3 regions of the Arthrobacter sp. K410C genome follow, and region 1 is predicted to be linked to each of the others. Evidence: riboswitches for the same ligand, from Rfam matches in the RefSeq annotation. Region 1 holds a riboswitch; each other region holds the start of a gene.

Region 1 (9,850 bases):
GTGATAGTTTTGACGCATGCGAACTCTCGTTGTGGACCACCCGCTCGTCGCCCATAAGCTCACCGTCCTGAGGGACAAAAACACCCCGTCCCCGGTGTTCCGGCAGTTGACCGAAGAGCTGGTGACCCTCCTCGCCTACGAGGCGACCCGCGAAGTCCGCACCGAACCCGTCACCATTGAAACGCCCGTCAGCAGCACCGTGGGAACCGCATTCACCAAGCCCACCCCGCTGGTGGTACCCATCCTGCGCGCCGGCCTGGGCATGCTCGAGGGCATGACCAAGCTCGTCCCCACCGCCGAAGTGGGGTTCCTCGGCATGGCCCGGGATGAAGAAACCCTGGACATCATCACCTACGCCGAACGGCTTCCCGAAAACCTCACCGACCGCCAGATCTTCGTCCTGGACCCCATGCTCGCCACCGGCGGAACCCTGCGCGAGGCCATCAAGTTCTTGTTCAAGCGCGGCGCCTCGGACGTCACCTGCATCTGCCTGCTGGCCGCACCTGAGGGCCTCGCCAAGCTGGAAGAGGAACTCGCGGACGCCAACGTGACGATTGTCCTGGCATCCATCGACGAGAAGTTGAACGACAAGTCCTACATTGTTCCCGGGCTCGGGGACGCGGGCGATCGCCTGTACGGCATCGCCGGCTGAGGTTCAAGCCTTCCAAGACCAGGGGCTCAGCCGTAGCCTGTGCCCATGGACTGGAAACTTGAACTCGTGTTTGTCCCTGTGTCCGATGTGGACCGTGCCAAGGATTTTTACGTCAACAAGGTTGGCTTCAACGCCGATTTCGACCAGCGGCCCACTGACTCCATCCGCTTCGTCCAGCTGACTCCGCCGGGCTCGGCCTGCTCCATCTGCATTGGTGAAGGACTTACGGACGCCCCTCCGGGGACCGGTTCCAACCTCCAGCTGGTGGTCAACGACATCGAAGCCGCGCACCGCCACCTCAAGGAGAACGGCGTGGACGTCAGCGACGTGGACGTGCAGGACTGGGGCCACTTCGTCTACTTCGCCGATCCGGACGGCAACAGGTGGGCAGTGCAGTACATCCCGGGACGGGACTCTTAAGCCCAAAATCCCCGTCCCTGACGCACGGACAGCGTAAGGGCCGGGGAATTCTGCAGCGGCTTAGTACCAGTTGTTGGCGTAGTGGAAGTTCAGCGCGCCACAGGGGGACTGGTAGCGCTCCTTGATGTAGTTCAGGCCCCAGTTGATCTGTGTGCGGTAGTTGGTGAGGTAGTCCGCACCGGCGCTGGCCATCTTCTCGGCGGGCAGGGACTGCACGATGCCGTAGGCGCCGCTGCTGGGGTTGGTGGCCGTGGTGGTCCAGTCGGATTCCTTGGTCCAGAGCGTCACCAGGCACTGCATCTGGTCCTGGGCCCAGCCGTAGGAACCAAGCTGGCCGGCGGCGTAGGCCTGCGCGCCTGCCGGGTCATTGACCGCGACGACGGGAGCCGGCTCGGGTGCAGGTGCCGGAGCGGGCTCCGGTGCGGGTGCGGGCTCGGGTGCCGGAGCAGGCTCAGCCGCGGGGACGGGCTCCGGCGCGGGTGCGGCGGCAGGCTCGGCGGCCTGGGGAACAACGTTGATTTCGGCGGGGGCGGGAGACTCGGCCGGGTTGGACCGGATCTCGCTCTTTTCGATGCTCATCTGCGCATCGGAGTCCGCCGCCGTGGTGCTTGTGGTGGACGCCGCCGGAATAAAAGCATTTGTCGCCTGGCCGGCGGCGCCGAGGCCAACCAGCAGCGCACCGGACGTTGCGAGGACCGCGGCACGCTTGCCGAGGGTGAACTTCTTGCCTTCCGGACGCTGGGAATCGCTGTCTGAACCCTGTTTCGGGCGCGGTTTAGCCGGGAATGTAAACATGATGAATCGCCTCTCACACCTGCGGAGTTAGCTGTCGGGTTCGGATGAGGGCATCCGGCCGCACGGAAATATCACGTGCTGGCTTAACCCCAAGGGCAAGTCAGTGCCCGGGACGGTGGGTCCCCCGCCTCTGCCTTCGATCAAGCGGAATCCGGGAAGTGGCAGAGCTTGGCGTCATCCGGATATACGGCCCGAACGGGAACCGTACCCAATCGACGCTACAGGAGTTCAGGGCTTAAGTCACATTTAGGTAACGGACATCACGATGACGGCGCGTCGACTTGTGCCAGTCGGCCCACATGGGCGGGTGGAGGGCTATGGGTCTGGCCCGGCTGTGATGCGAACGTGACCTTCCTTCGTCGGCCGGGCTATTCATTGCCATTTGGACAAGCCCCATCCGCTGGTTCCCTCCGCGGCCGAGGCCTGGCCTCTTCACCCAAACATTGCCATGAGTAACAGCGCCTGGACCTCCGGTGTGGACGGGCGGACCCTGCGCGGCAGTTCAAGCCGTCGAATTTGAGAGCATCGCATCCAGTGGTCACAGTCCAGTCGACCGTACATACGGCGCTCGCGGCCGGGAGGTATTCGGCCCGGACGCGAAGGCCAGGTGCAGGGAGCGGAGGTGATCCTGCGCCTCGGGGCCGATCAACGCGGGTCTGGCGGGAAAATTTCTTCCCTTGCTCCGCGCGCCGCTGGACACGCGCCGCGTCAGTAGGGGGCGATTTTGGCAATTCGCACTCACTTGAATAAAGAACTTCGTGGCGGCGCTTTTCGCGAAGTATATTCTGCCAACCGCCCCTTTTGTGGGGGCAAATCGGATAACGAATGTTATTCTTTGGCTTCCGCCAGAATCGTGATCTGCGCCACAATAGAGCATTTCGTCTCACAATGCGGACGATTCGATCCATTGTTACTTGCAAGTTGCCATTGTTACGCTGCACACTTCCAATGTGAACAAGAACTCAACAGCACCTGCAGCCGCAGAATATTGGCCCAGCACATCAGCTGCTGCCGACATGCGCTGTTGTCGAATGCACGCCTGACCTTCTCCACCCATCGAAGTTCTTAGGCATTCGCCCCCCAGCCCAGCGTCGGGCGCCCCTCCCCAGTTCGCATTGCGGGAAAACCCAGCATTCGAGCCGCGATGGCGGCCATTCACATTGAGGTAAGCAATCCATGTCTGTTGCATCCGGATACGTCCACATCTCTGTCCGTAACGCCGCCAAGGCAGGCCAGCCCTCCGGCCTCCGCCCCGGATTTGGTCCGCGCCCGTCAATTTCGCCGTCTTCCGGAAGCAGCTTCCCAGCCCAGGGCTACGCGCCGCAGGGCTACAACCCCAACTCCTACGGGCAGCTCCGCGCCGTTCCCACGGCTGACTCCGCTCCTGTAACGGCACCCACGCCCGTGGTGGCAGGACCCAACGCCGTCCGCCCGGTGGCCAATGACAATGTTGCCCGCGGGTTCGTCCTGTACATGGGCATCGACGAGGAAACCGCTGCGGCTGCCGGCACCTCCATCGCCAAGCTTGCGCAGGAAATCCGCGCCTACGCCCAGTCCCTGGTAACCGGCGCCGAAAGCTATGCAGCCGTTGCCGTTGCCCCCGCGGGCACCCCCGGTTCGGCGCTCGACGTCGTCCGTTCCACCTTCGGCGACCCCACGGTGAACTCCCGCCAGCGCACCGAGACGCCCCGTCCGCAGCAGCCGCAGGAGCCGCGCCCGTCCGGTGTCCTGATCGATCTTGCCCGCCGCGAAGTCCACCTCGACGGCGAATCGCTCAACCTGACGTTCAAGGAGTTCGAGCTCCTCAACTACCTGGTGGAAAACGGCACCCGCACCGTGGGCCGCGACGAACTGCTCGAAGGCCTGTGGCGGAACGCCGAGGAAGTGCCCAACGAGCGCACCATCGACGTCCACATCCGCCGCCTCCGCTCCAAGCTGGGCCGCCTCGCCAACACGGTCCGCACCGTCCGCGGCCAGGGCTACCGATTCTACGAGCACCCGGAAGTAGTGGTCTGGGCCGCTCCTGAATACTCGATCTGACCCCAGGTCTTCCAACCAGCACCCGTCCCCGTTTGGGGCGGGTGCTGGTTCGTTAAGCTTGGGGCATGAGTGAGCACCATCTTCGCCGCCTTGTGATCATGCGCCATGCCAAGGCGGACTGGCCCGGCGGTGTGCCCGACCACGAGCGGCCGCTGGAGGAGCGCGGCCACCGGGAGGCGCCACTGGCCGGGCGCTGGCTGCTCAAGCACAACATCGTCCCGGACTTCATCCTCTGCTCCAGCGCCCTGCGCACGCGCCAGACCTGCACCTGGGTGTGCTCGGAGCTGGGGGACAAGGCACCCACGCCGAAGCTGGAGGACGGCCTGTATGCCGCCTCCGCCCTCCGCATGCTCTCCGTCATCAACCACGTGCCGGATACCGTGACAACGCTCATGCTGATTTCCCACCTGCCGGGCGTGCAGGACCTGGCCATCCACCTCGCCTCCCGCGATTCCGACCACGACGCCTATATGGACGCGGCCACCCGTTTCCCCACCAGCGCACTCACCGTACTGGAGACGGAAAAGCCCTGGGCGGAGCTGGACGGGCAGGATGCCAGGATCATCAAGTTCAAGGTGCCCCGCGCCCATTAGCCCCGGTTCCGGCGGGTGGTTCTGGCAGAGTAGGGAGCGTGAATCTCCGGGACTCCCTGCTTGCAGTGCTGGTGGCCGTGCTCTGGGGCCTGAACTTCGTGGCAATCGACATCGGCCTGCACCCGGGCGGCGTGGAGGTGCCCCCGCTCCTGTTCGTGGCCATGCGCTTCATTTTGGTGGTCCTGCCGTGGATCTTCTTCATCAGGAAACCGGACGTCAGCTGGATGGCGATCATCGGCGTCGGGCTCTTCATGAGTGCGGGCCAGTTCGGCCTCCTCTACTTGTCCATGGCGCTGGGGATGCCGGCCGGCCTGGCGTCCCTGGTCTTGCAGGCCCAGGTACTGCTGACCGTCCTCCTCGCCGCCGCGTTCCTTGGTGAGCGGCCGAACCGCAGGCAGCTGACCGGCGTCGTCCTGGGCGTGGTGGGCCTCGCCGTGGTTGCCGCGGGCCGGAGTGCGGTTGCACCCCTGCTGCCGTTCCTGATCGTGCTCGCGGCGGCCCTGTCCTGGGCGGCGGGAAACGTCATCGCCCGGAAAGCGAAGGCAGCCTCCGGGCTGGGACTGGTGGTCTGGTCCGGCGCCGTGGTCCCGTTACCCCTCACCGCGCTCTCGCTCCTCGTGGACGGCCCGGACGCGGTACTCGCCACGCTCGCCACCCTCCAGGCGCCCACCATCCTCACCGCGCTCTATACCGCCGTCTTTGCCTCACTGGTGGGCTACGGCATCTGGAACCGGCTCCTGGCCAGCCACCCGTCGTCGGCCGTTGTGCCGTTTACGTTGCTGGTCCCCGTGGTGGGGATGACCGCCGCATGGCTTGTGCTGGGGGAGGTGCCGACGCTCACCGAGCTGGCCGGCGGCCTGCTGCTCCTGGGCGGGGTGGCGACGGCGGTGCTGACCCTGGGCGGGTGGCGTCAGCGCCGCGGGGTGGAACCGGCGCCGGGCTTGGGAGCAGGCCTGCGGGCGGGATCCGCGGACGACGACGGCCGCTTGGCTGTCGGGGGTACGCGCGACGTGGTCCGCGATCCGGAGCCGCGCTGAGCCGCGCCGCTTCTTGCCGCGCCGCCCTTTGCTGCCCTGCCCTTTGCGGCCGCGATTTTAGGTCCGGCGCCGCTGGATGCAGCGCCCTTGGTGGCCGCCGGCCGGGAAGCAACAGGCCGCCGCTTCGCTGCGGGCCGCCGGGCAGGCGCCACCCTTCTGCCGGCAGGCCAGGCGGCACCAATGAACAGGACCAGGAACGTTGCCACAAGGGACACCCCGGCGCCGAAGAAGTAGTTGTCTGGATCATTGGTGGGCACCGGCGTGCCCAGAAACGTGGACTGGCCGTCAAACGCCAGCTCCCACGTGCTTAGGAACGCCAGGACAAGGCCGAGAGTGAGGCTGGTTCCGGCCCCGACGCACAGCAACACCAGCCGGCGGCCCCGCATCAGGACCTCGCCGATGGCGGACAAATACGCAAGGGCAAGCACGCCAAGGAACGCGAGGAACACGGGCTCGGCGAGGGTCATCCCCGTGAGCACGAGCAGCAACGCCGCAACGATGCCGGTGATGACCGCGAACTTTCCGCTTTTCCCCATGTGGCGCATGTGCACCATCATTCCGGAGGAGCAGGCTGCCGCAGGACGTAGCCGCGCATGATGGCCATGATTGCTGCAACACTTTGGTCACGGCTGCGCTCGGGGTTGTAAGTCTGCCTGTCGAGCCCCACCACAAAGCAGGCACCGAAGATTGCCGTCTCCAGGCTGCCCCGGGACACGGACTCGTCCACAGGGTACGCCTGCGCCACATCGTCTACGGCCTGGGCAATGACGGCCAGCAGCTCGCCGCGCAGCACCGCGAAGGTGCCCTGCCATTCGCTGGGCGTCCGCCAGTTCTCGCTCACCCAGAGCCGGGCGAAGGACGGATACTCGGCCATGAAGTCCATGGCCTGGCCGATCATGGCTTCCATGGCCTGCAGCGGATCCTGTGCCGGCCCTGTCCCGGCCTCGAGCAGCCGTGCCTTCAGGATATCCACGCCGTGCCGCAGCAGCTGCGCGATGAGTTCCGATTTGCTGCCGAAGTTGTAATAGACGGTGCCCTTGGACACCCCGGCGGCGTGGGCGATCTCGTCCACGGTGACGTTGGCGGCTCCGCGTCGGCCAATAAGCTCCATGGACGCGTCGAAGAGTTTTTGCCGGGTGGCAGTGGTCCGTCCTGGCCGCTGCCCTTTTGCTGGCGCCGGGGGCCCGGAGGTCATGCTGCAATCTCCGGTTTCAGCGTCTTCAGCGTCCAGTATTTGTTCCTGCGGACGGCCAGTGTGGACAGGACGGCCCCCAGCAGGGTGTAGCCCAGGAGTCCGAGGACCGTGGGGAGGATCATGGACAGGTCGGCCCCGTAAATCAGGTGCCGCATGCCCGTGACCACGTATCCCATAGGCAGTACCTGGTGCGCCACGTGGAGGGGTTCCGGCGTGGTCTGCCAGGGGAACGTGCCGCCGGAGGACACCAGCTGGAGCACCAGCAGGATCAGCACCACCAGTTTGCCCGGCGACCCCAGCAGCGCCACGATTCCCTGGATGAGGGCGCTGAAGGCCGTGGCCGCCGCCAGCATGAACAGCCACATGAGGACCGGGTGCACCGGGTTCAGCCCCAGCGCGAGGTTCACCACGAGTGTAAGCAGGGTGGCCTGGACCGCGGACACCGCCAGGAACGGCAGCCAGCCGCCGACGGCGATCTTCCAGGACGGCGCGTTGGATGCCAGTGCCCGCTGCGTGATGGGCCGCATGACCTGCACCAGCATGAAGATGCCGATCCACAGCGCCAGGGTGAGGAAGAACGGTGCAAGCCCCGCCCCGTAGGAGTCGGCCTTCGCCTGGGAAACGTTGCTGACGGCGACAGGATCGGCCATCACCCGCGACAGGTTGTTCTTCTGGGCATCGTCTGGGTTGGGTACCTGCCCCGCACCCTTGCCGAGCTCGTCCGCCAGCGAACGTGAGCCATCGGCGGCAGTGGCAGTCCCCGCGGCAAGCTGGGCAGCGCCGGCAGACAGCTTCCGGGCGCCTTCGGCGAGGCCGGCAGTGCCGTCCAGGGCTGCTTGTCCGCCGGTTGCCAGCGTGGCGGCACCGGTGTGCAGCTGGTCCGCCCCGCTGGACGCCTGCTGGACGGCGTCCTTGAGTGCCGGCGTCCCTGCAGCGAGCTGCGCGGCGCCGACGCTGACGGACTCGGCGCCGTCAGCCAGCTGCTGGACCTGGGCGGCGTCCGTCTGGACCTTGGCCTTGGCCGCCGCCACCGGGCTGGACGCCGCCGTGGCGTCGAAGTCGGCCAGGATGCTGTCAGCCTGTTCCTGGGTCAGGACGCCGGCAGCGACCAGCCGGGTGTTCGAGTCAATGACGCGCGTGCGGAGTCCCTGGTCGGCCGTTTCCAGCTGGACGGCCACGTCCTGGAACTTCGCGTTCAACTGGGCGTTGCCGGCAGCCACCTGTGCCGCACCCGTGGCGAGGGTCTGCGTATCTGTGGGCAGGGACGCGGTCTTGTCCTTGAGGGCGGACAGGCCGCTGCTGAGTTGTCCGGCGCCGTCGGTCAGCTGGTTGGCGCCGTCCCGCAGCTTCAGTTGGCCTGCGTAAAGGTCGTCAGCGCCGGTACTTAGGCCGGAGGTTCCCCCCTGGAGTCCGGCCGCGCCGTCGCGGAGCTGCGCCACGCCGTCGGCCAGCCGGCCGGCGCCATCAGCGGCCTGCACCATCCGGGTATGGATCGTGCCGAAGCCGGTCAACAACTGGTTGGCCGTCTCCTCGCCCACCTCCGTGGCTACGGTGCTGTGTACGGACGTGGTCAGCTTGTCCACGATGGTGCTCAGCAGATAGTTGTTCGCATCGTTCGTGGTGACGTTCAGCATGGCCTGGCTGGCCGAATCGAAGCTGCCCGGCGACACGAGGTTCGCGGAAAAATCCTTCGGGATCTTCAGGGCGAACGCGTACTCACCGTCGCTGACGCCCTGATCGGCTTCCTGGGTGCTTGCCACCGGAACCCAGTGGAAGACGTTGCCTTCCACCAGGCTGTCCGCCACCTTGGTTCCGGCCGCAAGATGGGTGCCGTCGCTGGCGGTGGCGCCGGCGTCCTCCACAACCAGAGCCGCATCCAAGTGGTCCAGGTTCCCGTACGGGTCCCAGTTGGCATAGAGATAGACGGCGCCGTACAGCAGGGGAACCATGGTCAGCGCCAGGATGGTCAGCTTGGGCAGCAGCCCGCCGGTCATGCGCTTGAGTTCGGAGCGGGCCAGCCGCAGTACGGTCACTTGGCAACCTCTGTTTCGAAGTGGGTGTGCTGGTGGTCCGGGCGGCGGTTCGCGTCGTCTTGCGCCTCTGCTTCCTCCCGGCGCCCTGCCTCGTCCCGGCGCCCTGCCTCGCCCCGGAGGTCTGCCGCTTCCTGGGGCGCTGCCTCGTCCCTGGATTCGCGGCCCGCCTCGGCGTTGCCGACTTCCACGGCTGGACCGGTCCATGACTGCGGCAGGGCTCTGACTGTTGCTACGACGGCGAGCGGCCGCCCGGCGTCGGACGCCAACTGCCGGAGCTGCGGCAGCCAGTCGCCGTCGTCCGCGCTGTGCCGGTCCGGAGAGTCCACTACCACCAGGTCCGTGCGGGGGTTGGCGAGGGCAAGGGAGACGAGGAGCTCCAGCCGGCGGCGCGGCTCCAACTGCTCGGTCCAGAGACCGGCGATGTCCTCGAAGCCGTTGACCTTGAGCCAGGGGCCGCTCAGCAGCGCTCCCCGGTAGCGGCGGGGGACAAGGGCCAGGTCCTCGGTCACCAGGTCGCGGACGCTCAGATGCTGCTCGGGTTCGTTGACGCCGGGGGAGTCCACCAACGCGCTGACAAGCCGCAGTTGGCGGATGCGTTGGTTGCCGTCCCAGCTGAGCACCCCGCTGCTGGCCTTCATCCTGCCGCCCAGGACCAAGGCAAGAGCTGTCCTATGGTCCTGGCGCTGGCCCGCGACGAGAAGCAGTTCACCCCGGCTGACGTGGAGTGAGGTGGAGGGAAGCAGTGGATCGCGGCGGCCTTTGACATGGAGCTGATGCGCTGAAAGCAAGAATCGCCTTTCGCGGGGAATGCGGCTGCTTCCAGCTTAACAAAACTGACCGGTCAGTTCAAATACCGCTCACAGCCCGTACTTCTCCAAAAGGCGCAACCACACCTCGCTGACGGTGGGGTAGGAGGGCACCGCGTGCCACAGGCGGTCCAGGGGAACTTCGCCCACGACGGCGATGGTTGCGGCGTGCAGCAGTTCGGCGACATCCGGGCCGGCGAAGGTGGCCCCGAGGAGGACCTTGCGGTCCTCGTCCACCACTAGCTGCGCCCAGCCCTCGTAGTTTTCGGAATGCAGTGA
Region 2 (9,850 bases), on a different contig from region 1:
GGCGGAAGGGCATCAGCCGCGTCCGCCCGGGGTCGGGTTCGATCACTGTGCCGGACGGAACCTGCTGCACGGCCGGCATGGCTCCGTGGCCCAGCGCAGCGAGCAACGGAGCACCTACGGTGCACAGCGCCATCATCGCGGCCAGCGGATTGCCCGGCAGCCCCAGCACGAACCGGCCGTCCGGCAGCTCAGCCAGCACGGCGGGATGCCCGGGCCGCATGGCCACGCCATCCACCAGGAGCCGCCCGCCCAGTTCGGCCACCGCCCTGCGCAGGTGGTCAGTACCGGAGCGGCCGGTCCCGCCTGTGGTAATCACGACGTCGGCGGGCAGGTCCGGCACGCCCGGCACCTCCGGGACCACATCCTCCAGGGCGGCGAGCCATTCCTGGTAGGAGTCACCGATCTTTTGCTGGCCGCCGGCGATGCCGCCCAGCATCGTGACCACCGCAGGAAGCTGCGGGCCGAACGTGTCCCGCACCTTGCCCGGAACGGGAAGTCCCTGCGCCACCACCTCGGAGCCTGTCAGCAGGAGCCGCACCAGCGGTTTGCCCTGGACACGCAGCTCGTCATACCCAGCGAGGGCAGCGAGGGCCAGATGGGCCGGATTCAGCTCCACTCCGGCAGCGACCAGGAGGTCACCCTCCATGGCTTCCTCGCCCGCCTTCCGGATATGCTGCCCCATCCGGGGCTCGCCGGGGCGGGCATTGCCGCCCGTTGTCAGGATCGGCAGACCGTCGTCGTCTTTGCCCAGCACGGCATTCTCGCTGCGAAGGACGGCCTTGCCTCCGGGGGGTATCAGGCCGCCTGTCACGATCGGGCTGGCCTGGTGCGGCGCCAGCCTTGTCCCCGGTTCCGCCGGAATCCAGGGCCCTGTCCCGTTGACTACCCACCCGTCCATCGCGGAGGACGCATAGTGGGGCATGTCCTGCAGTGCCACAATGTCCTGGTCCAGCCTGCGTCCAAGGGCCAGGCCGAGCGCTACGGGCCCGGCAGGGATCGGCGTTGCGGCATCAAAAGCGGCCTGCCGGGCTTCTTCCCAGGTGTGGGCGAGATGGTGATGCGCGTCCTGCCCTTCGGCTTCGCCGGCTTCTGAGGGGGCCTCCTCCGTCATTCGCCGGGAGTCCCGGCAGCTTCAGCATCGTAGTCGGCGGCCAGGGAGCGGGCTACGGCGAGGGCCGAGTCCATGGAGGCGGCGTCTGTTGCCCGGCCTGCCCCTGAGGCGAGGCCGGCGGCGTAGCCTGCAATGAAAGTGGTCAGCGGGGCGGCCGGGCGCACCACGGAGTGGGCAGCCACTCCGGCGAGCGAGAGAATGGCATTGACATCCACCTGGACGTCTTCGAGTTCATAGGCCTGGAGCAGTGACCTGCACCATTCCTCCAGCGTCTCTTCCTGGCTTTTCACGAACTGCCTCCCAAGTTAACTGCGGCTGCGCCGGCCCTGGTCATCGTCCTGGTGGCCGGCGGAAAATCCCTAGCGCGGCAGCATCGTCCCACGTATCCACATCAGCTGTTGAGGCGGCGGATACGGTGACAAGCTGCACGTCCAGACTAGCAAGGAGGGAGCGGACAGAGCCGTTGATTAAGGCTCCCCTGGCGGCGAGCTCGTGCACGGCTTTTTTTAGCCCGGCCGTGCGGTAAAAACCCGCCAGCGGCTGGGCTCTGCCTTGGGGAGTGCCATCGTCAGATGCGGCCATAACCACGTCGGGCCTGCCGGCACCGCCGCCAGCCAGTTCCGCTGCCAGCGCAGAGGAGAGCCGGGCCACGGCGTCCGACACCAACGGCATGTCGCAGGCCAGCACCAGCGTGTACTCCGCTTCGCTGCCAGCCCTTGACAGCACCTCCAGCCCGGCAGCAATGGCGGCGGCGGGGCCTGCAAACTCTGGCTGCTCCCGGCAGGACAAAACGCCCTCCGGCAGGCGCCCAGGATCGGGACCGACCACCACAGTCCGGCGGGCACCGGACGCCGCATCAAGGGATCGTTCCAGCAAGGTGGCACCGCGGAAAAGCAGGTGCTGTTTCGGTACTCCGCCCAGCCGGGAGGACCGGCCTCCGGCGAGGATCAGGGCATCGAAATGCGGCATTGGCTCTTGCACCGTTCCAGCCTAGCCAGCGGCAGGCAGGGACGCACAAACAGGGAAGGACCGCTCAGGCAGCGCGCTCGGGCAGCAGGAAGGGGTCCCACGCGGGGGTGGGCTTCTCCAGCTCCTTGATCTGCCAGATGGTGCCGCGCGGAGGCTCCGGAACGATGCGCAGTTTCCAGCCCATTTCCGCGGGCGTATGGTCACCCTTGGCGTTGTTGCAGCGGAGGCAGGCAGCCACGAGGTTTTCCCAGGAGTCGGCTCCGCCGCGTGATTTTGGGTGGACATGGTCGATCGTGTGCGCAGCCTTGCCGCAGTAGGCACACTTGTGCCCGTCCCGTCTCAGCACACCCCGCCGGCTGACGGCGGTGGCCTGGTTGTAGCGCGGGCGGATGTAGCGGTTGAGGAGGATCACCGAGGGACGGCCCAGTATTTCCTGTGGACCCACCACGGGGTCGTCCCCTTCGGCCACCACGCTCGCCTTGCCCGTGAGCACAAGCACCAGCGCCCGGCGGAAAGTGACAACCGCCAGCGGTTCATATCCAGCATTCAGAACGAGAGTGCGCATGCACGTACCTCTTCACGGCCGCACCCGTCAGGGGCACGAGGGCCGGCTGCCCTCGGCATGTCCGGGCTATGGATCGACACCACAAGAGTAAACACAGAAGCGCACTATCAGCTAATCGCCCTCGGGAAGGCATTTGATCCGTCCGCTGGCAGGCCGTCTCCTGGAGCCCTCCGCACGGACCGGCCGCAGGCCCCGCCTGCTTCCCTTAAAAGGGAAAGGACCCCTGCTTTGTGGGCAGGGGTCCTTCCTCCATCGCCGGCCGTCGGGGGCGCCGGCCGGGGACGCGGGGACTAGTTGACGCGGATGAAAACCGGGCCGGAGCCAACGTTGGCGCTGAAGACCACCGTCTGGTTGCCGTTGTAGCCGCCGTGGACCGCCTGGCCGTTGCCTGCGTAGACAGCAATGTGCGCCATGCCGGCGCCGCCGTCAGCGTAGTAGATCAGGTCGCCGGGCTGGGCTTCGGCAGCGCTCACCGTGCGGCCCAGTGACAGGTAGCCTGCAGGCCAGTCGTGGAAGTTGATGCCAACGGCCGCCAGGGAGTTGGTCACCAGCATGGTGCAGTCCTGCATGACACCCAGCTGGGCGTAGGCGGCGGACAGGATGGCTGCACCCTTGCCGCTGGCGGAAGCGGGCGCGGCAGGAGCAGACGCAGCAGAAACCTTGGCGGTGACCTTCGGAGCGGGAGCGGTCTGGGCAGCCGGGGCAGGGGCCGCCGGCGCGGCTTCCTCTACCTCAACCTCCGGCTCTTCCACGACCACGGGCGCCGGCGTGGTGGTCACGGCAGGCTTCTCGTAGGTGATGGCGATGGTGGAAGCAGCGGAGATGGGAGCTTCGATGGCCGATTCAACTTCCAGGGCGGACGCCGGAGCGGAGTCCCGCTGGATGTTGGCGTCGGCAGCGTTGGCGGCGACGCCGCTGGTCAGCACCAAGCCGGAGGCGGCAGCGATCACGGCGGCCTGGCGACCTACGCCGCCGGCGTTGTCGCCCACAGCCTTGGCAATGACGGCGATCGAGCTGGTTTTGGTGACCTCGGCACGGTGCCGTGCGGTAGCACGAGTAGTCATCAGTTCTCTCTTTCGATTACCTCGGGGCCTGTGGGCAACCCGAGAGTTTTGGACGCGCCGGCATCTTGGGGGTACGTCGGAGCGCCCCGAACGGGGATGGTGGTTTAGCGAAAAAGTGCGGGCAAAGAAATAGTTCCCGGGGCCGAAGCCCCAAGAACTATTAGCCTGCGAGGGTGAAGAAGGAGGAGGTGCCGGTAGCGGCGACGGAGTGCAGCAGAGTGCCCTGGGAGGGGTTGAGTGCGCTGATCATCATGCCGTTGCCGACGTAGATGCCGACGTGTGCGCCGCCGTTCTGCATCACCAGGTCACCCGGCTGGGGGGTGGAGGTGGGGGTCATGGCGGTCCATGCGTTCACGCGCGGGATGCTGATGCCGGCCTGGGCGTAAACCCACTGGGTGAAGCCCGAGCAATCCCAACCGGAGGTGGGGCTGGTGCCACCCCAGACGTAGGGGCTGCCAATGCCGGTGTAGGCGATGGCCGCGAGGCCGGTGGTGGCCGCAGAAGCGGCGGTCGCAACAACCTTTTCTGCCGCGGTTGACTGGGCGGAAGTGGCGGTTTCGTCCTCGTCGTCGGAGGTTGACTGCACGGTCACGCGTTCAACAACGGGGGCGGCGACGGTGGTGACCACCGGGCGCTCGAAGGAAACGGTGGCGGTAGGTGCTGCGGTGACTGCAAGTGCTGTCTGCGCGGAACCGGACTCGGTGGAAGCGGAGACACCGGCGGTGGTGTCCGCGGTGGCCGGCAGACCCATGGCAAGGACAAGGCCGGAAGCGGCTGCAACAACAGCAGCCTGGCGACCCACTGTCCCGGCGTTGGCACTAACAGCTTTGGACACGGCGTCCAAAGGGTTGGTACGGACCGGTTGCGCACGGTGGCGCGCAGAATTATGGCGTGAAGACACGAAGGTAGCCTCTCCCAATGCCTGCGAGGTGAGCTGTCGGATTCGGATGGGAGTCACCCGGCCGCGCCGCTTCAAGGAAGCTTTGCGACTTAACCCCAAGGCCTTCCGTGAAGAAGGCCAAAATTGGTTCCCCCGCCCCTGCCAGACGATGAAATGCGAACGGACCTTGAGCGGTGGCAGAGTTAGGCAATCCGCACAAGAGCGTCAACTTCGGAAAAGTTGACGCGAGTTAGACGGTACAGGAGTTTTGACTGAATGTCACATTCAGGTCACGGCTGGTCACGGCAATTCGAGAGTCAGCAACCATTTGACTAGAGCCAGCCCGTCGGATCCACTACTTCGCCGTTGACCTGCACCTCAAAGTGCAGGTGGCATCCGGTGGAGGCTCCGGTGGTTCCGCTCAGTGCCACAACCTCGCCGCGCGAGACCGTCTGGCCCTCAGTCACATTGAAGGACGACAGGTGGTTGTACGTGGTCTCCAGGCCGTTTCCGTGGTCGATCACCACACGGTTGCCGCCGCCGAACTGGTGCCAGCCTACAAACGTCACGGTGCCGGTGGCGGCCGCGAGAACTGAGGTCCCGCACTGGGCAACGTAGTCCTGCCCGCGGTGGAAGTCGCCGGAACCACCCGTGATGGGGCTGACGCGGTAACCGAAGGGCGAGGCTGTGGTCAGCGACGCCAGCGGGGCGCCCAGGCTTCCGGTGGATGCGGCGCGGGAAACAGCGCCGGCGGACTGGGCGCTCAGGAGCTGCTTGAGCTTGCCGTCCGGATCCGCCTGGGTCACTACGGCCGAGCGGCTGAAGTCGATCTCCGCTCCGGCTTCGGCGGAGATAGCGGGCTGCGGGGTCACAGCGGTGGCCGCAACAGGCGCAAGGCCCGCCCCGTCGGTGGCCATGACCGGGCTGGTGGCCGGAACAGTCACGGTGAGCACCAGGCCGGTGGCAGCCAGTGCCATGCCGGCCTTCTGGCCGATGCCGCTCGCCGAGGCGAACTCGGTGATTTGCCGGAACGGACCCCGACGGCGCCGCGCATCACGGTGGAGATCGCGGGGGCGCTCCGTGTGGATGACTTCGGCGACGCGCGGTGCCGAAGCGGGGCCAGCGGCGCGGCGGCGCCCCCTGGAGGTCTGCATGGACAAGAAGGATTCCTCTCTGGAAAGCCTGCGAAGTTAGCTGTCGGATTCGGGTCAGAGAGTTCAAAGACCCGGCCCGCCGTAAGCAAGCTTCGGCACAGAGATATCCGCTGAGGGATTCCTTCACTGGAAGAGGCTTGCTGCTGACGGACTTCACCCCAAGGCAGTCCCCCGCTGCCGCTTGTGGTTCCCCCGCCTCTGCCAGTTAGTGACTCGTGCTCCTGATCCGCTGGCAGAGCTCGGCTCCGGATCAGGTAACGCTTTTGTATCAACGCTTGGTTCAACTATAGGGGCTTAAGGCCCTAGGTAACAATTCCGTTATCTTGGCGTTACCGGCGTCACACCGGGCGGTCCGGCCTTCCTAGCGAACGTGAACGAACACGTGCGCGGCAACCTCCGGCGGAAGTTCCAGAGCGCCTTCAATGCCGGGCACGCGGACCGAGATGTAGTCGCCCACACGTTCAAGGGTTACCGCCGCGCCTGGGCGGATGCCTCCCTCATCGAGCTGGGACAGCAGTTCCGGCTCCACCTGGATGGGCTCTGCCAACCGGCTGACCGTGACCTCCGACGCAGGCCCGTAGGACTTCATGGCTTCCAGGAGGCTCGTCACCGTATCGCTGGAGGCAAGTGCGGGCTGGCCACCAAGTGCGGCAAGGCCCGGAATCGGATTGCCGTACGGCGATTCGGTGGGATGGTCCAGCATCTCGTAGATGCGCCGCTCCACCCGCTCGCTCATCACGTGCTCCCAGCGGCAGGCTTCGTCGTGCACATAAGCCCAGTCCAGCCCGATCACGTCGGCCAGGAGCCGCTCGGCCAGGCGATGCTTGCGCATGACCTCGGTGGCGCGCTTGCGGCCGACTTCGGTGAGCTCCAGGTGCCGGTCGCCGGAGACCACCACCAGGCCGTCGCGCTCCATCCTGCCGATGGTCTGGGACACCGTGGGACCCGAGTGGCGCAGGCGTTCCGCGATACGGGCCCGCAGGGCAACGATGTTCTCTTCTTCCAGTTCCAGAATGGTCCGAAGGTACATCTCCGTAGTGTCGATCAGATCCGTCATCCAGCTCAGCTCCTCGAGCGCAGTACCTTGCGTTGTCCCACCGTATCGCTGTTCACCGCGACGTAGTCCGTTGGCTAGCTTAGCCTATTTTGACTTAGTCCGAATAGTTGGAAGCCGCCTGGCAACCCGTCTCAGTGGCTGGACTATGACGGTCCCGGTTCCCGCCGAATCAGCTGTTCAGGCAGAATGGGAAAGGCCTTCGATGCAGTCATTGCCGACTGCGCGCCAGCGACCATCCACCCGTTCGGACCTAAGCGCGTCCACGCCGAAATTGGAGCCCCCGTGAGCGAACCAAGCATCACTATTCCTGCCGATCTCCTCCCCAAGGACGGGCGGTTCGGCGCCGGACCTTCAAAAGTCCGCCAGGAGCAGATTGATGCGCTGTCCGCCGCATCGAAGAACGTCCTGGGCACCTCGCACCGGCAGGCTCCGGTCAAGAACCTCGTCGGTTCAGTGCGCGAGGGCCTCAGCCAGTTCTTCCGCGCCCCGGAAGGATATGAGGTTATCCTGGGCGTGGGCGGTTCCACGGCGTTCTGGGATGTTGCCAGCTTCGGCCTGGTGGAGCAGAAGGCCCAGCATTTGTCCTTCGGTGAGTTCGGTTCCAAGTTTGCGGCCGCCACCAACAAGGCACCGTTCCTGGACGCCTCCTCCATCATCAAGTCCGAGCCCGGCACCCGGCCGGTGGCGCAGGCAGAGGCCGGTGTGGACGTGTATGCCTGGCCGCAGAACGAGACCTCCACGGGCGTGTACGCACCGGTCAAGCGGGTGGCAGGCGCGGATGAGGATGCACTGGTGCTGGTGGATGCCACCTCCGCAGCCGGCGGCCTGGACGTCGATGTGGCTGAGAGCGACGTCTACTACTTTGCCCCGCAGAAGAACTTTGCCTCCGACGGCGGACTGTGGCTTGGCCTGTTCTCCCCTGCTGCGCTGGAACGCGCCGCACGGGTCAAGGCAAGCGGCCGCTGGATTCCCGATTTCCTGGACCTGCAGACCGCCATTGACAACTCACGCCTCAACCAGACGTACAACACCCCGTCCCTGTCCACCCTGGTGACATTGGACGCCCAGGTGCAGTGGCTGAACTCAAACGGCGGGCTGGACTTCGCCGCGGCCCGGACAGCCGACTCGGCAGGGCGCATCTACAGCTGGGCCGACGCCGCCGAGTTCGCCACCCCCTTTGTCGCCAACCCGGATGAGCGCTCGAACGTCATTGCCACCATTGACTTCGACGAATCAGTGGATGCCGCCGTCGTAGCCAAGGTCCTGCGCGCCAACGGCATCGTGGACACGGAGCCGTACCGGAAGCTGGGCCGCAACCAGCTCCGGATTGCCACGTTCGTTGCCATCGAGCCTGACGACGTCTCCGCACTGCTGGCCAGCATCGACTACGTGGTGGGCGAGCTCCGCAAGTAGCCTTTCCTTAAGTACGACGGCGCCGCCCGGGTTTCGCCCGGACGGCGCCGTTTGTGTATCCCGGCAAGGGGACGTTCAGCAGTTACTCGCTGCCGGCGTCGTTCGCCGTCGCCTGCGTGGCAGGATCATCCGTGAAATCGGCATCGGCGGCGTCGGATTCCGTGAAACCGGCATCGGCGTCAGGTTCGGCAACAGCAGCGACGGAAACTGCCGGTGCGGTTTCTTCAGATTCGGAGGCTTCCCGTTCCTGCTGCTGCTCGTCCTCCGGACGGACGCGCTCAGCCCACGGCACCCATTCAGGAGCGAGGATCGAATCCTCGGACGGCAGCAGGCCCAGCTCGCTAACGGTGACCACCTTGGAGCGGGAGTTACGGGTTACCACCGCATACCATTGCCAGCCGGCGTAGCCGGCGAGCTTCGACTCGAACAGGTGCGTGACCAAACGGTCGCCTTCGCTCTTGGCTGCGAGGTGCCGCCCGATGTCCCCGGCGGCCGTGATGCCCTCCAGCGCGGTGCGGGCCGTATCGACGGCACCGGCAAGGAAGGCGTCCGGCTTGCCGGTCCGCCATACCGGCACGCCTGCCCGGCGCTTTGGCGCGTTCCTGGCTACCGCCGGGGCTGTTCCCGCTGCAGGAGCCGTCGCGGCACCTGCAGCGTCGTGCACCTGCGTCTGCGGCTGTTCAGCTTCCGGACTCATCGGCTGCTAAACGTCCAGCTCGTCGGCAACCTTACGCAGGGCAGCCGCGATTGCCTTGCCCTTGTTGCCTTCCGGGTATTTGCCTTTGGACAGCGTGCCGGACAGATTGTCCAGCACGCTCACCAGGTCCTGGACCAGCGGTGCGAGGTCCCGGGCGGCGGGCCGCTTTGCCTTGGCGATGGACGGCGTCTTGTCCAGAACCCGCAGGCCCAGGGCCTGGGCGCCCTTGCGTCCGTCGGCCACGCCGAATTCCACTCGGGTGCCGGCCTTGAGCTCCGTCACGCCCTCGGGCAGCGCCGATTTGGGCAGGAAAACCTCCTGGCCGTCCTCGCCTGCCAGGAACCCGAAGCCCTTGTCCTTGTCATACCACTTGACCTTGCCGGTAGGCACGTAATCAACCTTCTTCTGCTGTCATGAGACACGGCCAGCCGCCACCGCATCCGCATTGTTGTGCGGGTTCAAGGTATGGCTGCTCTAAACCGTGTTGGTCTATATCCTTCAAGGTTATCCTGCCCGGTGCCCTATTCACGCTTCCAACAGGGCCGGGCAACAGCGTTCACGCCGGGTGCCCGGAGCGCTGTAGCGTTACATTCATGACACCCTCGCGCTACCGGCGGCCCATCATGATCGCGGCCGCAGTCATTGCAGTGCTTTCCCTGGTGGCCGTGGGAGCAGTGATGGCCCTCGCTTTTGCCGGGTCGGTGGCGCCGTCATTGGTAACGTACGCGGCACTGTATGGCCTGCCGGTAGCGTTTCTCCTCATGCTCTTCCTCGTCCTGGACAGTGTTGCCGGGCGGCGCCGGGCAGGAAAGCCGGACCAGCGGTAACGTTGGGACTGATGTCCCTCATACGCGCGCTCGGCAAGGATCTGGAGTCACGCAGCGACGACTCGTTGCGTGCGCTTTTCGCCGCGCGGCCGGACCTGATCTCCCCTGCTGTT
Region 3 (9,850 bases), on a different contig from region 1:
AATTGCGCAGGAAGCCGGAACCGCCCTCGGACGGATCCTGGCTGCTGCACTGATCCAGCAGAAGGAGCATCATGACGGCTCCACAGCCGGAAGTTGAAGCTTTCTTCGACCGGTATGCCGCCTCACTGTTGGCCCGTGACGAAACCGCGATGTCCCGGCTTTACGCCGTTCCCTCGCTCATCGTCTTTCCCGGCCAGCTGCTCGCCGTGACCGACGCCCGCCAGACTGAGCAGTTTTTTGCCTCTGCCTGGCCGCAGTACGAAGGCGTCAACCACATCGAGAAGCATGTGGCAGTGCTGGCCCAGGCGCCAGGGAGTGTCTGGGCCGATGTCACATGGTTCTCCGGCGGCAGGGCCCGTGAGCGGTTCTGCTACCAGCTCGTGGAGGGGGCCGGCGGCTACCAGGTGGCTGTGCTGACGCCCATGGCGGTGGACGACGGTCAGGCGGAACCTGCAGCTCCGAAAGCATAGGCCGGCAGCACAAGTGGTGGGAGCGGGCAGTGCGTGGTTCACATCCCGGCCTTTTCGTCAGTATGCTTACTATTGTTCGCCGGAGTTCAAGAGAAAGGCATCACCATGACTGAACAGAACCTCCCCGATGACAACCTCGAGGTGGTCGAGGAGAACGATGTGCTCCTTGATGAGACTCCCGGCGCCGGCGCGTCCCTGGAACTGGATCCCGTCAAGGGTCCGGACAGCTACCCCGGCGCGGCGGAGGACAACCCGGACCGCTGGCAGGAGGATCCGCTTCTCCAGGGAGAGGCTGTTTCGGGTGAAGAGGAGGATTTCCTGAGTGATCAGACGCTGCGCGACGAGACGGCGGAAGCCAGGTACAACGCTGGGGATGAGCAGGTGCCGCCGGATGCGCCCACCCTCGGTGAAGCCGTGGCGGACGTGGACTTCGGTGAGAACCCGACGGGCCTCGAGGCTGAAGCAAGTGACGACACCGAGAACTTCGGCGGGTCGCCGCTCAGCGAATTCGACCCCGAGGACCTGGAGCGCTGACATCTAGGATGGGGCCTTGGACCCTAGCCGAAAACGGAATCACGACTAGACTAATAAGTAGGCTGATGAATATCAGTTGGTAGATCAGGACTAAGGGAGTTTCACATGAACTTGGGAAGCATGATCAGGAATGCCGCTGGACGATTCTCAGGCAGGACCGGAACCAGTGGAACAGTCCGCGGTACCGGGATGAATGCCGCCAGGCGGACGCCCCATGCAACGGGCGGCAGGACCGGCGGCATGGCCCACAAGATTATGGGAATGCTCAGGCGGCACTAAAACCACCAAACCAGGAAGCAGGTCCCGGATACGTCCGGAACCTGCTTTTTGGTCCTTTCAGACATGCGTGAACTCGTCATCCTCGGCACCGCATCCCAGGTCCCCACCCGCAGCAGGAACCACAATGGATACCTGCTGCGCTGGGACGGCGAGGGGCTGCTCTTCGATCCGGGCGAAGGAACGCAGCGGCAAATGATCCACGCTGGTATCCCGGCTACCCAGATCACCAGGATCTGCCTCACTCACGTCCATGGCGACCACTGCTACGGTCTTCCCGGCGTACTGTCCAGGATGGCCCTCGACGGTTTGGGGCACCCCGTTCACCTTCACTATCCGCGTGCCGGCGAGGACGTGGTCCGTGCCCTGGTCTCCGTGAGTTCGCCCGGCATCGACCTGCGCCTGCACCCCCATGGGGGAGCGGGGATCATCGCTGACGGACTGGAGATCCGGCCGCTGAAGCACCGCATCGATACCTACGGCTACAGGCTGGTGGAACCGGACGGCAGGACCCTGCTGCCAGACCGCCTGGCGGCAGCGGGCATCGCGGGCCCCGACGTCGGGCGCCTCCAGCGTGAAGGAACCCTCAACGGCGTCAGTCTCGAGGCCGTCAGCATCCATCGGCCCGGCCAGCGCTTCGCCTTCGTCATGGACACCGCGCCCTGCGAAGGTGCTGAGGAACTGGCCGACGGCGCCGACCTCCTGGTTGCCGAGTCAACCTTCAGCGATGACGACGCCGGCCTGGCGCAGCAATACCGCCACCTCACCGCCGGGCAGGCAGGGGAGCTGGCGTCGCGCGCCGGTGTCCGCACTCTGGTACTGACGCATTTCTCGTCCCGCTACGGCGACGACGCCACCGTGCTTGCCGCGCAGGCATCCGCACGCGCGGGCACGTCTGCCGTCACGGCCGCCGCGGACCTGCAGCGGATTCCCTTTCCGCAGCGGCGCAGCCCCGTGTCGACCTGGCACGCATCTTCCAGTCCCACCACCTGATCCGGCAAGGAGGCCGACAATGAGCGCCACATCCGAGGAAGTCCAGGGCGTTACTCCGCAGGGCAGGGAGCCCGAGCTGAAACGGGTCCTTGGCCCCAAGCTCCTCCTGCTCTTCATCGTGGGGGACATCCTTGGCGCCGGCGTCTACGCCGTGACGGGCACCATGGCCGGGACGGTGGGCGGGATTGTCTGGCTGCCGTTCCTCCTGGCCTTCGTGGTGGCGACGCTGACGGCCTTTTCCTACCTGGAGCTGGTCACCCAGTATCCCCAGGCGGCAGGCGCCGCCTTGTACACGCACAAGGCGTTCGGCATCCACTTCGTCACGTTCCTGGTGGCATTCGCGGTGGTCTGCTCGGGCATCACCAGCGCCTCAACCTCGGCCAATGTCCTGGCACAGAATTTCTTCGGCGGGCTGGAGGTCAACGGGGTCATGGGTGATCCCGGCCAGGGCATGATCACCGCCGTCGCCCTGGCATTCATGCTCCTGCTGGCCGCCATCAACCTGCGGGGTGTGGGGGAGAGCGTCAAGTTCAACGTGGTGCTCACCGTGGTGGAAATGGTGGCGCTGTGCATCGTGATCGGCGTCGGGTTCTTCGTCATGGCGCAGGGCACAGGCAACCCCGGCGAGATCTTCGTCTTCAGCGACTACCAGGACAAGGGCCTGTTCCTCGCCGTCACCGCCGCCACCTCCATCGCCTTCTTCGCCATGGTGGGCTTTGAGGACTCGGTGAACATGGTGGAGGAAACGCGCAATCCCGAGAAGATCTTCCCCCGGACCATGCTGACCGGCCTCGGCATCGCCGTGCTCCTTTACATGCTGGTTGCAGTGTCCGTAGTCAGCGTGCTGACACCCACAGAACTGGAGGGAATCCGCGAAGCCGAAGGCGCGGCACTGCTCGAAGTGGTGCATAAGGGCTCACCGGACTTTCCCATCGATAGGGTCTTCCCGTTCCTGGCCGTCTTCGCCGTGGCCAATACTGCGTTGATCAACATGCTCATGGCCAGCCGGCTGATCTACGGCATGGCCCGGCAGCAGGTCCTGCCGCGTCCCCTGGGCAAGGTCCTGCCCGTTCGCCGCACCCCGTGGGCCGGCATCGCCTTCTCCACGGTCCTTGCCCTGGGACTCATCCTCTATGTGGCCAGCGATCCGGAAAGCAACATCGTCGCCAACCTTTCCGGCACAACGGCATTCCTGCTGCTGTGCGTCTTCACCGTGGTGAACGTGGCATGCCTGGTGCTGCGCCGGAAGCGGGATCCGAACCGTAAGGTCTTTTTCACCTCGCCCGGCCCACTGCCCCTGGTGGCAGCCATCCTGTGTGCTTTCCTTGCCGGCCCATGGGTGGGACGCAACGTGATCCAGTACCAGATAGCCGGCGGGCTGATGGCAATCGGCGTGATCCTGTGGCTTGTCACCTGGCTGATCAACCGACGGACCAACCGCGGGGATAGGGTTAACCCATGACTACCGCTGCAGAATCAACGGTCATCCTCGAAAGCCGTTTCGCCAGCGAACTGGCAGACATGGCTGTTCCCTGGCAGGCGGAGGAAGCTCCGGAGCCCCGGCTCCTGGTCTTCAACGACGCCCTCGCGGAAGAGCTCGGGCTTGATGCCCGCTACCTGCGCAGCGCGGAGGGGGTGCGGTTGCTGCTGGGCAACCACGTGCCGGAGGGGGCAGCGCCGGTGGCCCAGGCCTACGCCGGGCACCAGTTCGGCGGATACTCACCCCTCTTGGGGGACGGGCGGGCCCTCCTGCTTGGCGAGATCCTGGACGCCAACGGCCGCCTGCGCGATATCCACCTCAAAGGCTCGGGCCGCACACCATTTGCGCGGGCAGGTGACGGGCGTGCCGTCGTCGGGCCCATGCTCCGGGAATACCTCGTCAGTGAGGCAATGCACGCGCTGGGGATTCCCACCACCAGGTCTCTCGCCGTCGTCGGCACCGGACGCCTGGTGCGCCGGGACGAGATGCTGCCCGGGGCAGTCCTGGCTCGGGTGGCCAGCAGCCACCTGCGGGTGGGGAGTTTCCAGTATGCGCGGGCCACGGACAACCTGGAGCTGCTGCGCCGCCTGGCGGACCACGCCATCAGCCGGCATTACCCCGCCGCCGCGGAAGCTGAGAATCCGTACCTTGCGCTTTTCCGGGCGGTGGTGTCGGCCCAGGCCGCGCTGGTGGCGCAATGGATGCTGGTGGGATTCGTCCACGGCGTGATGAACACGGACAACATGACCATTTCCGGCGAGACCATCGACTATGGGCCCTGTGCGTTCATGGACGACTTCAATCCCGCCGCCGTCTACAGTTCCATCGATGTGGGCGGGCGGTACGCCTACGCCAACCAGCCTGTTATTGCCGAATGGAACCTGGCGCGCCTCGCCGAGTCGATCCTTCCGCTGATCAACGAGGACCAGGAGCAGGCCGTCGCTCCCGCCGTGGAGGCGCTGGGCGAATTCCGCAGGCAGTACAGCGATGCTTGGTTCGACGGGATGAGGACCAAGCTGGGCCTGCCCGCCAGCCCCGCCGGAAGCCCTGAGGCCGAAGCGGCATCCGAACTGGTGGACGGGGTGGTTGCGATCCTGAAGGACGGCCCGGTGGACTACACGCGGTTCTTCCGCAACCTGGGCGAAGCAGCGCGCGGAAATGAAAGGCCTGTCCGGGGCATGGTCATGGACCTGGCAGCATTCGACGCCTGGGCCGGGCGCTGGCGGTCCATGAAGCCGGATGCGGACCGGATGGACCGGGTGAATCCCGTGTACATTCCGCGCAACCATCTGGTGGAAGAGGCGCTCGCTGCGGCCACCGGCGGCGACCTGGAGCCGCTTACCAGGCTCCTTGAAGCAGTGGGCTCCCCTTACGAAGAGCGACCCGGGCTGGAACGCTACGCCGAAGGCGCGCCGGAAGATTTCGGCAAGTACATGACGTTCTGCGGCACGTGACAGGCTGCGCCGCAAAGTGGCGGGGGGTCCCGGTGGCAACACGTTAACACGGCAAGGGCGGCAGCCGGGGTCTTCCCGGCTGCCGCCCTTATGTGCGCAGCTCTTGGTGCGGCTGCTTCAGTTGCGCGGGGTAACTACGCTACCCGGACGAAGGAAGCTCCGCCGAGCCAGCTGATGGAGTGGACTTCGGTCTTGTAGCCGTCCACGCCGCCGCTGACAACCTGGCCGTCGCCGGCGTACACGCCCACGTGGCCTGCAGTGATCACCAGGTCGCCGGGGGCGGGGGTGCCCACGGTGGTGCCGTACTGGTAGAACTGGCCGGGAGCCAGGTCACCGACGGACTTGCCGACGGAGCGGAGGGCCTTCTCCACCATGGCGGTGCAGTCCTGCTGCACGCCCAACTGGCCGTAGGCGGAAGCCAGGATGGCTGCACCCGTGCCGGTGCCGGTCGCGGCAGGTGCGGGGGCCGGGGCCGGAGCCGGAGCCGGGGCAACGGCCGCGGAGGCATAGTTCATGGTGGAGCCGGTGTTCGCCAGGGCAGGTGCGGCCTGGGCAGGAGCAGCGGCAGGTGCCACGTAGCCGGCGCCCGGAATGGTGATCTGGTCACCGGGGTAGATGATGGTGGAGATGTCCAGGCCGTTGGCGGCCAGCACATCGTTCAGGCTGACGCCGTGAGCGGCCGAGATGGCGCCCAGGGTGTCTCCGGAAACCACGGTGTAGACGTTGCCGGCGGCAGGGGCTGCGGCAGCGGGGGCAGCCACTGCGGCTGCCGGAGCGCTGGACGCCTGGACGCTAGCGGTTTCGGTGGTATCCGGGCCGGTCACGCCTGCATGGGCGGGAGCTCCAACACCGAACGCAATGCCGGACGCAGCGGCAACTGCGAGCATCGGACGGCTGAGCGTCCGTGCCTGGGACTTTGCGGAAGCAGCCAAGCCCTGGAGCGCGATTGAGCGGGCCGGAGTTGCGCGGTGACGGGCGGTAGGGAAATTTTTTGACACGTGTGATCGCCTCTCCCATGCCTGCGGGGTGAGCTGTCGGGTTCGGGTTGGAGATACCCGGCCGAAGGCAACCGCCCACAATGGACGGAGGCGCTATCGACTTAACCCCAAGGCCGTAACGGCCGTGGAAACTTGGTTCCCCCGTCCCTGCCAGCTGGAAAGCGATTGAATCCCGGGTCAGTGGCAGGGCTCGGCATACTGATGGGAATGTCCCGATTGGGAGGGACACCTGAAGACCATAACCCGGCCCCGGAGCAATTGTCACGTTTGGGTAACATACGAGGCGCTTCTATCAAATTAAGCAAACGTCTGGAGGTACTAGCACACCTTTCTGACCTCGCGTGATATTTTGCGGCTGGCGTCGCCTGTTATTTATGTCACAAACTTATTAAGGTAGCGGCGGGAGGTCGCCCAACCCTCAACCTAGTGTTGAAACCCGCTAAGCTTCGGAGCTATGCGCCTGATCGGAAGCATGTTCAAGCCCCCGCTGCTGGGAGGGCTGCTGGCACTTGCCCTGGCCGGCCCCGCTGCCCTGCCTCCGGCGGCCGCGGATGAGGCTCCGCCGGGCGGGTACCCATCGTGGGAAGACGTTCAGAAGGCGCAGCAGTCTGAAGCCGGGAAGGCGGCCGAGATCGAGAACATCACAGGCCTGCTTCAAGGCCTGCGGTCCGAGTCCGAAGCGCTCGGGACGGCCGCCGTGGCATCCGCAGCCGACTATGCACTGGCGGATGCCGCCCTGCAGTCCGCAACGGCCAGGGTGGATGCCCTTGCAGGCCAGGCTGCCCAGGCGGACGCGGAGTTGCAGCGGCATCAACAGGCCGTTGGTGCGCTGGCCGCCAGATCGTACAAGACCGGCGGAACCACCATGGGATTCTTTGTGGCACTGGAAGCTTTGGAGAACAACAGCATCCACGGGCTCAACGTCGTTGAGGTGGTGGGAGCCAAGACCGCGGATTTGGTCAGCCGGGCGGAGGCCGCCGGCAAAGCCACCGCTGCGCTGGCGGAGCAGGAAAAGACCGCCAGGGCGGAGCGCGAACGCCTGTCCGGGGAGGCGAAGGCCAAGCTGGACACTGCCCGTTCCGCCCAGGACGCGGTGGCCCGGCAGGTCGCCGAAGAGCAGCGGCGCAGCGGAGAGTTGACCGCGCAGCTGGCGTCCCTCAAGGGCACGACGGCGGCGCTCGAGGGCGAATACCGGCAAGGCCAGGCGGCGCTTGCAGCCTATGAGGCGGCGCAGGCTGCCAAGCGAGCGGCTGCCGAGGAGCAGGCCCGCCGGCAGGCAGCTGCAGATGCTGCCCTTGCCGGTGCTCAAAGACCTCCCGCTCCGGCAAACCCGGTCCCGGCAGCGCCGGTGCCAGCGAATCCCGCGCCGCTAAATCCGGCCCCGGTAAATCCTGCTCCCGTGAACCCGGCCCCGGCGAACCCCGCCCCCGTTGCCCCGGCGCCTGCAATCCCCGGCCCGCCCGCCGTCGTCGTGCCCTCCGTTCCAGGCGGCGCAGTCAACGATCCCGCTGCGGCCAAGAGCTACGCCTCCGGCCGCCTTGCAGCCTACGGCTGGGGCCAGGACCAGTTCCTGTGCCTCGCCCAGCTCTGGACCAAGGAATCCAACTGGCTGACCACCGCCACCAACCCCTACTCCGGGGCCTATGGGATTCCGCAGGCCCTGCCGCCCGGCAAGCTGGGAAGCGCCGGCAGCGACTGGCTTACCAGCTACCGTACGCAGATTGAGTGGGGGCTCGGGTATATCCGGGACCGCTACCGTACACCCTGCGCGGCGTGGGACCACTCCGTAGCCAGGAACTGGTACTGAGAGGCGCGCTAGGCTTTCTCCATGCCAGATTTTGAGCGGTTCCGGGTGCTGCTCGAGGAGGAGCGGAAGCGGAAGGCTGCACTGCTTCCGGACCTTCGCGCGGACATCGCCTCGGCCAGTTCGGCACGGCTCAATTCAAACGTCGATGACGAACACGATCCCGAGGGCGCCACGATCGCTTTCGAGCTGTCCCAGGCGGCCGCACTCCTGAAGCAGAGCGCCGCCGGCCTGGACCAGGTGGAGGCCGCCCTCGCCCGGCTGGACGCCGGAACCTATGGCACCTGCGCCGTCTGCGGCGAAGCCATTGCCGAGGGCAGGCTGGAAGCCCGGCCATGGACCGCGTTCTGCATCAACCACGCCGCGGCAGGCCGGCAGTGACAGCGGGGCCGGACATCGTTGCCGCGGCGGCGGAATTCATCGACCGTACGCTGCAGAACGAGGGCTCCTGGTACCGCGCGGACGACGTCGCCACCCGGCTGGGCGGGGTCCTCGCCTCCTACGGAGCCTCCGTGGGCGCTGTCCGGGGAACCGTCCGTGATGCGCTGCGGAAATTCAAAGCCCTGGACCACGATGCCACGGTCCAGCTGGCCTCAGTCCTCTGGGGCCGGCCCAACCCTGGCGCAAGGCCGGTCTTCGAGCGGCGGCTGGCTGCCGTGGTGCTGCTCCAAGCCAAGGCCGGATGGCTCCGCCACTCGGACCTGACCCGGATCGAAGGGTTCCTCCGCTCCGCTTCTACAGCGGAACTGGAAGGCCCCCTCGTGGCCGATGTGGTGGCGCCGCTGCTTGCCGGGCTGCCGGAGCGCGACAGGCAGCGCGCCGATGTGGTGCTGGCGCGGTGGGCCCAGGACCCGCACACCAGCCTGCGCCAGGCTGCAGCAGTACTTGGGCAGCCGCCAGGCGCCGGCTTCCCGCCCGGTCCCAACACCCCCCGACAAGGAGACATCCATGAACGATCCCTATGACCTTGAACGCTTCGTCGCTGCACAGGACAGCGGCGGGACATATGAGCAGGCCTTGTCCGAATTGCAGCTGGGCAGCAAGAGCGGCCACTGGATGTGGTTCGTCTTTCCGCAGATCGCCGGGCTGGGGCAGAGCGCCACCTCGCGGAAGTATGCCATCAGGTCACTGGACGAGGCCCGGGGATACCTTGAGCACGACGTGCTGGGTCCGCGCCTGCTGGAGTGCGCACAGGCCCTGACCAACCACGCCGGGCGCACGGCCGAGGATATTCTGGGCGGCATTGACGCCCGCAAGCTGCAGTCGTCCATGACGCTGTTCCTCCGCGCGGCGCCCGGCGAAACGGTGTTCAAGACCGTTCTTGCACAGTTCTTCGACGGCCAGCCCGACGAAGCCACCGATGAACTGCTCGCCGGGCAGGACCAGGCATAAGAACTACGGGGTGGGGCTGCCGCCGTTGACGTTCAGCGTCTCGCCCAGCACAAAACTGGACTCGGGCGAGGCCAGGAAAACATACGCCGGCGCGAGTTCTGCGGGCTGGCCGGCGCGGCCCAGCGGAGTGGACTGCCCGAACTCCGGCAGCTCCTCCTTGGGCTGGCCGCTGCTGACCTGCAACGGAGTCCAGATGGGTCCCGGCGCCACGGCATTGACACGGATCCCCTTGGGAGCGAGCTGCTGGGCCAGGCCTTTGGTGAAGTTGTTGATGCTGGCTTTGGTGGTGGCGTAGTCCACCAGCGTCGGGGAGGGGTTGTAGGCCTGCACCGAGGTGGTGTTGATGATGGTGGACCCCGCGGGCATGTGCGGAAGGGCTGCCTTGGTCAGCCAGAACATGGCGTAGACATTGGTCTTCAGCGTGTGGTCAAACTGCTCGTCCGTGATGT

Evidence for each region. Region 1 has a riboswitch for cyclic di-AMP ahead of AC5RU7_RS09620 (aggregation-promoting factor C-terminal-like domain-containing protein). Riboswitches for the same ligand answer to the same signal wherever they lie in the genome.
Region 2: it holds a riboswitch for cyclic di-AMP, as region 1 does, so the genes downstream of both, AC5RU7_RS14460 (M23 family metallopeptidase) here and AC5RU7_RS09620 (aggregation-promoting factor C-terminal-like domain-containing protein) in region 1, are expected to answer to the same signal.
Region 3: it holds a riboswitch for cyclic di-AMP, as region 1 does, so the genes downstream of both, AC5RU7_RS16355 (LysM peptidoglycan-binding domain-containing protein) here and AC5RU7_RS09620 (aggregation-promoting factor C-terminal-like domain-containing protein) in region 1, are expected to answer to the same signal.

What each region holds. Positions count from the first base shown of each region.
Region 1 is NZ_JBNHFJ010000005.1:25,803-35,652, reverse strand. Features, by position in the region: gene AC5RU7_RS09635 (phosphatase PAP2 family protein) at 1-4, shown strand, start outside; gene upp (uracil phosphoribosyltransferase) at 17-652, shown strand; gene AC5RU7_RS09625 (glyoxalase superfamily protein) at 698-1,072, shown strand; gene AC5RU7_RS09620 (aggregation-promoting factor C-terminal-like domain-containing protein) at 1,133-1,867, opposite strand; cyclic di-AMP (ydaO/yuaA leader) riboswitch at 1,873-2,032, opposite strand; gene AC5RU7_RS09615 (winged helix-turn-helix domain-containing protein) at 3,044-3,907, shown strand; gene AC5RU7_RS09610 (SixA phosphatase family protein) at 3,973-4,500, shown strand; gene AC5RU7_RS09605 (EamA family transporter) at 4,539-5,537, shown strand; gene AC5RU7_RS09600 (TetR/AcrR family transcriptional regulator) at 6,091-6,732, opposite strand; gene AC5RU7_RS09595 (YhgE/Pip family protein) at 6,729-8,765, opposite strand; gene AC5RU7_RS09590 (ABC transporter ATP-binding protein) at 8,762-9,553, opposite strand; gene AC5RU7_RS09585 (dihydrolipoyl dehydrogenase family protein) at 9,623-9,850, opposite strand, start outside.
Region 2 is NZ_JBNHFJ010000010.1:21,367-31,216, reverse strand. Features, by position in the region: gene AC5RU7_RS14490 (molybdopterin molybdotransferase MoeA) at 1-1,111, opposite strand, end outside; gene AC5RU7_RS14485 (DUF6457 domain-containing protein) at 1,108-1,401, opposite strand; gene mobA (molybdenum cofactor guanylyltransferase) at 1,442-2,092, opposite strand; gene AC5RU7_RS14475 (HNH endonuclease) at 2,145-2,645, opposite strand; gene AC5RU7_RS14470 (NlpC/P60 family protein) at 2,936-3,709, opposite strand; gene AC5RU7_RS14465 (C40 family peptidase) at 3,870-4,544, opposite strand; cyclic di-AMP (ydaO/yuaA leader) riboswitch at 4,615-4,793, opposite strand; gene AC5RU7_RS14460 (M23 family metallopeptidase) at 4,922-5,743, opposite strand; cyclic di-AMP (ydaO/yuaA leader) riboswitch at 5,754-5,973, opposite strand; gene AC5RU7_RS14455 (iron-dependent transcriptional repressor DtxR) at 6,105-6,800, opposite strand; gene serC (phosphoserine transaminase) at 7,083-8,213, shown strand; gene AC5RU7_RS14445 (DUF3027 domain-containing protein) at 8,296-8,910, opposite strand; gene AC5RU7_RS14440 (cold-shock protein) at 8,917-9,300, opposite strand; gene AC5RU7_RS14435 (hypothetical protein) at 9,504-9,737, shown strand; gene AC5RU7_RS14430 (helicase-associated domain-containing protein) at 9,749-9,850, shown strand, end outside.
Region 3 is NZ_JBNHFJ010000013.1:26,533-36,382, forward strand. Features, by position in the region: gene AC5RU7_RS16325 (hypothetical protein) at 1-53, shown strand, start outside; gene AC5RU7_RS16330 (hypothetical protein) at 72-470, shown strand; gene AC5RU7_RS16335 (hypothetical protein) at 576-1,004, shown strand; gene AC5RU7_RS16340 (ribonuclease Z) at 1,347-2,273, shown strand; gene AC5RU7_RS16345 (APC family permease) at 2,293-3,735, shown strand; gene AC5RU7_RS16350 (protein adenylyltransferase SelO) at 3,732-5,207, shown strand; gene AC5RU7_RS16355 (LysM peptidoglycan-binding domain-containing protein) at 5,342-6,205, opposite strand; cyclic di-AMP (ydaO/yuaA leader) riboswitch at 6,209-6,379, opposite strand; gene AC5RU7_RS16360 (aggregation-promoting factor C-terminal-like domain-containing protein) at 6,660-8,012, shown strand; gene AC5RU7_RS16365 (TraR/DksA family transcriptional regulator) at 8,034-8,390, shown strand; gene AC5RU7_RS16370 (DNA alkylation repair protein) at 8,387-8,974, shown strand; gene AC5RU7_RS16375 (DUF1810 domain-containing protein) at 8,958-9,401, shown strand; gene AC5RU7_RS16380 (glucose 1-dehydrogenase) at 9,405-9,850, opposite strand, start outside.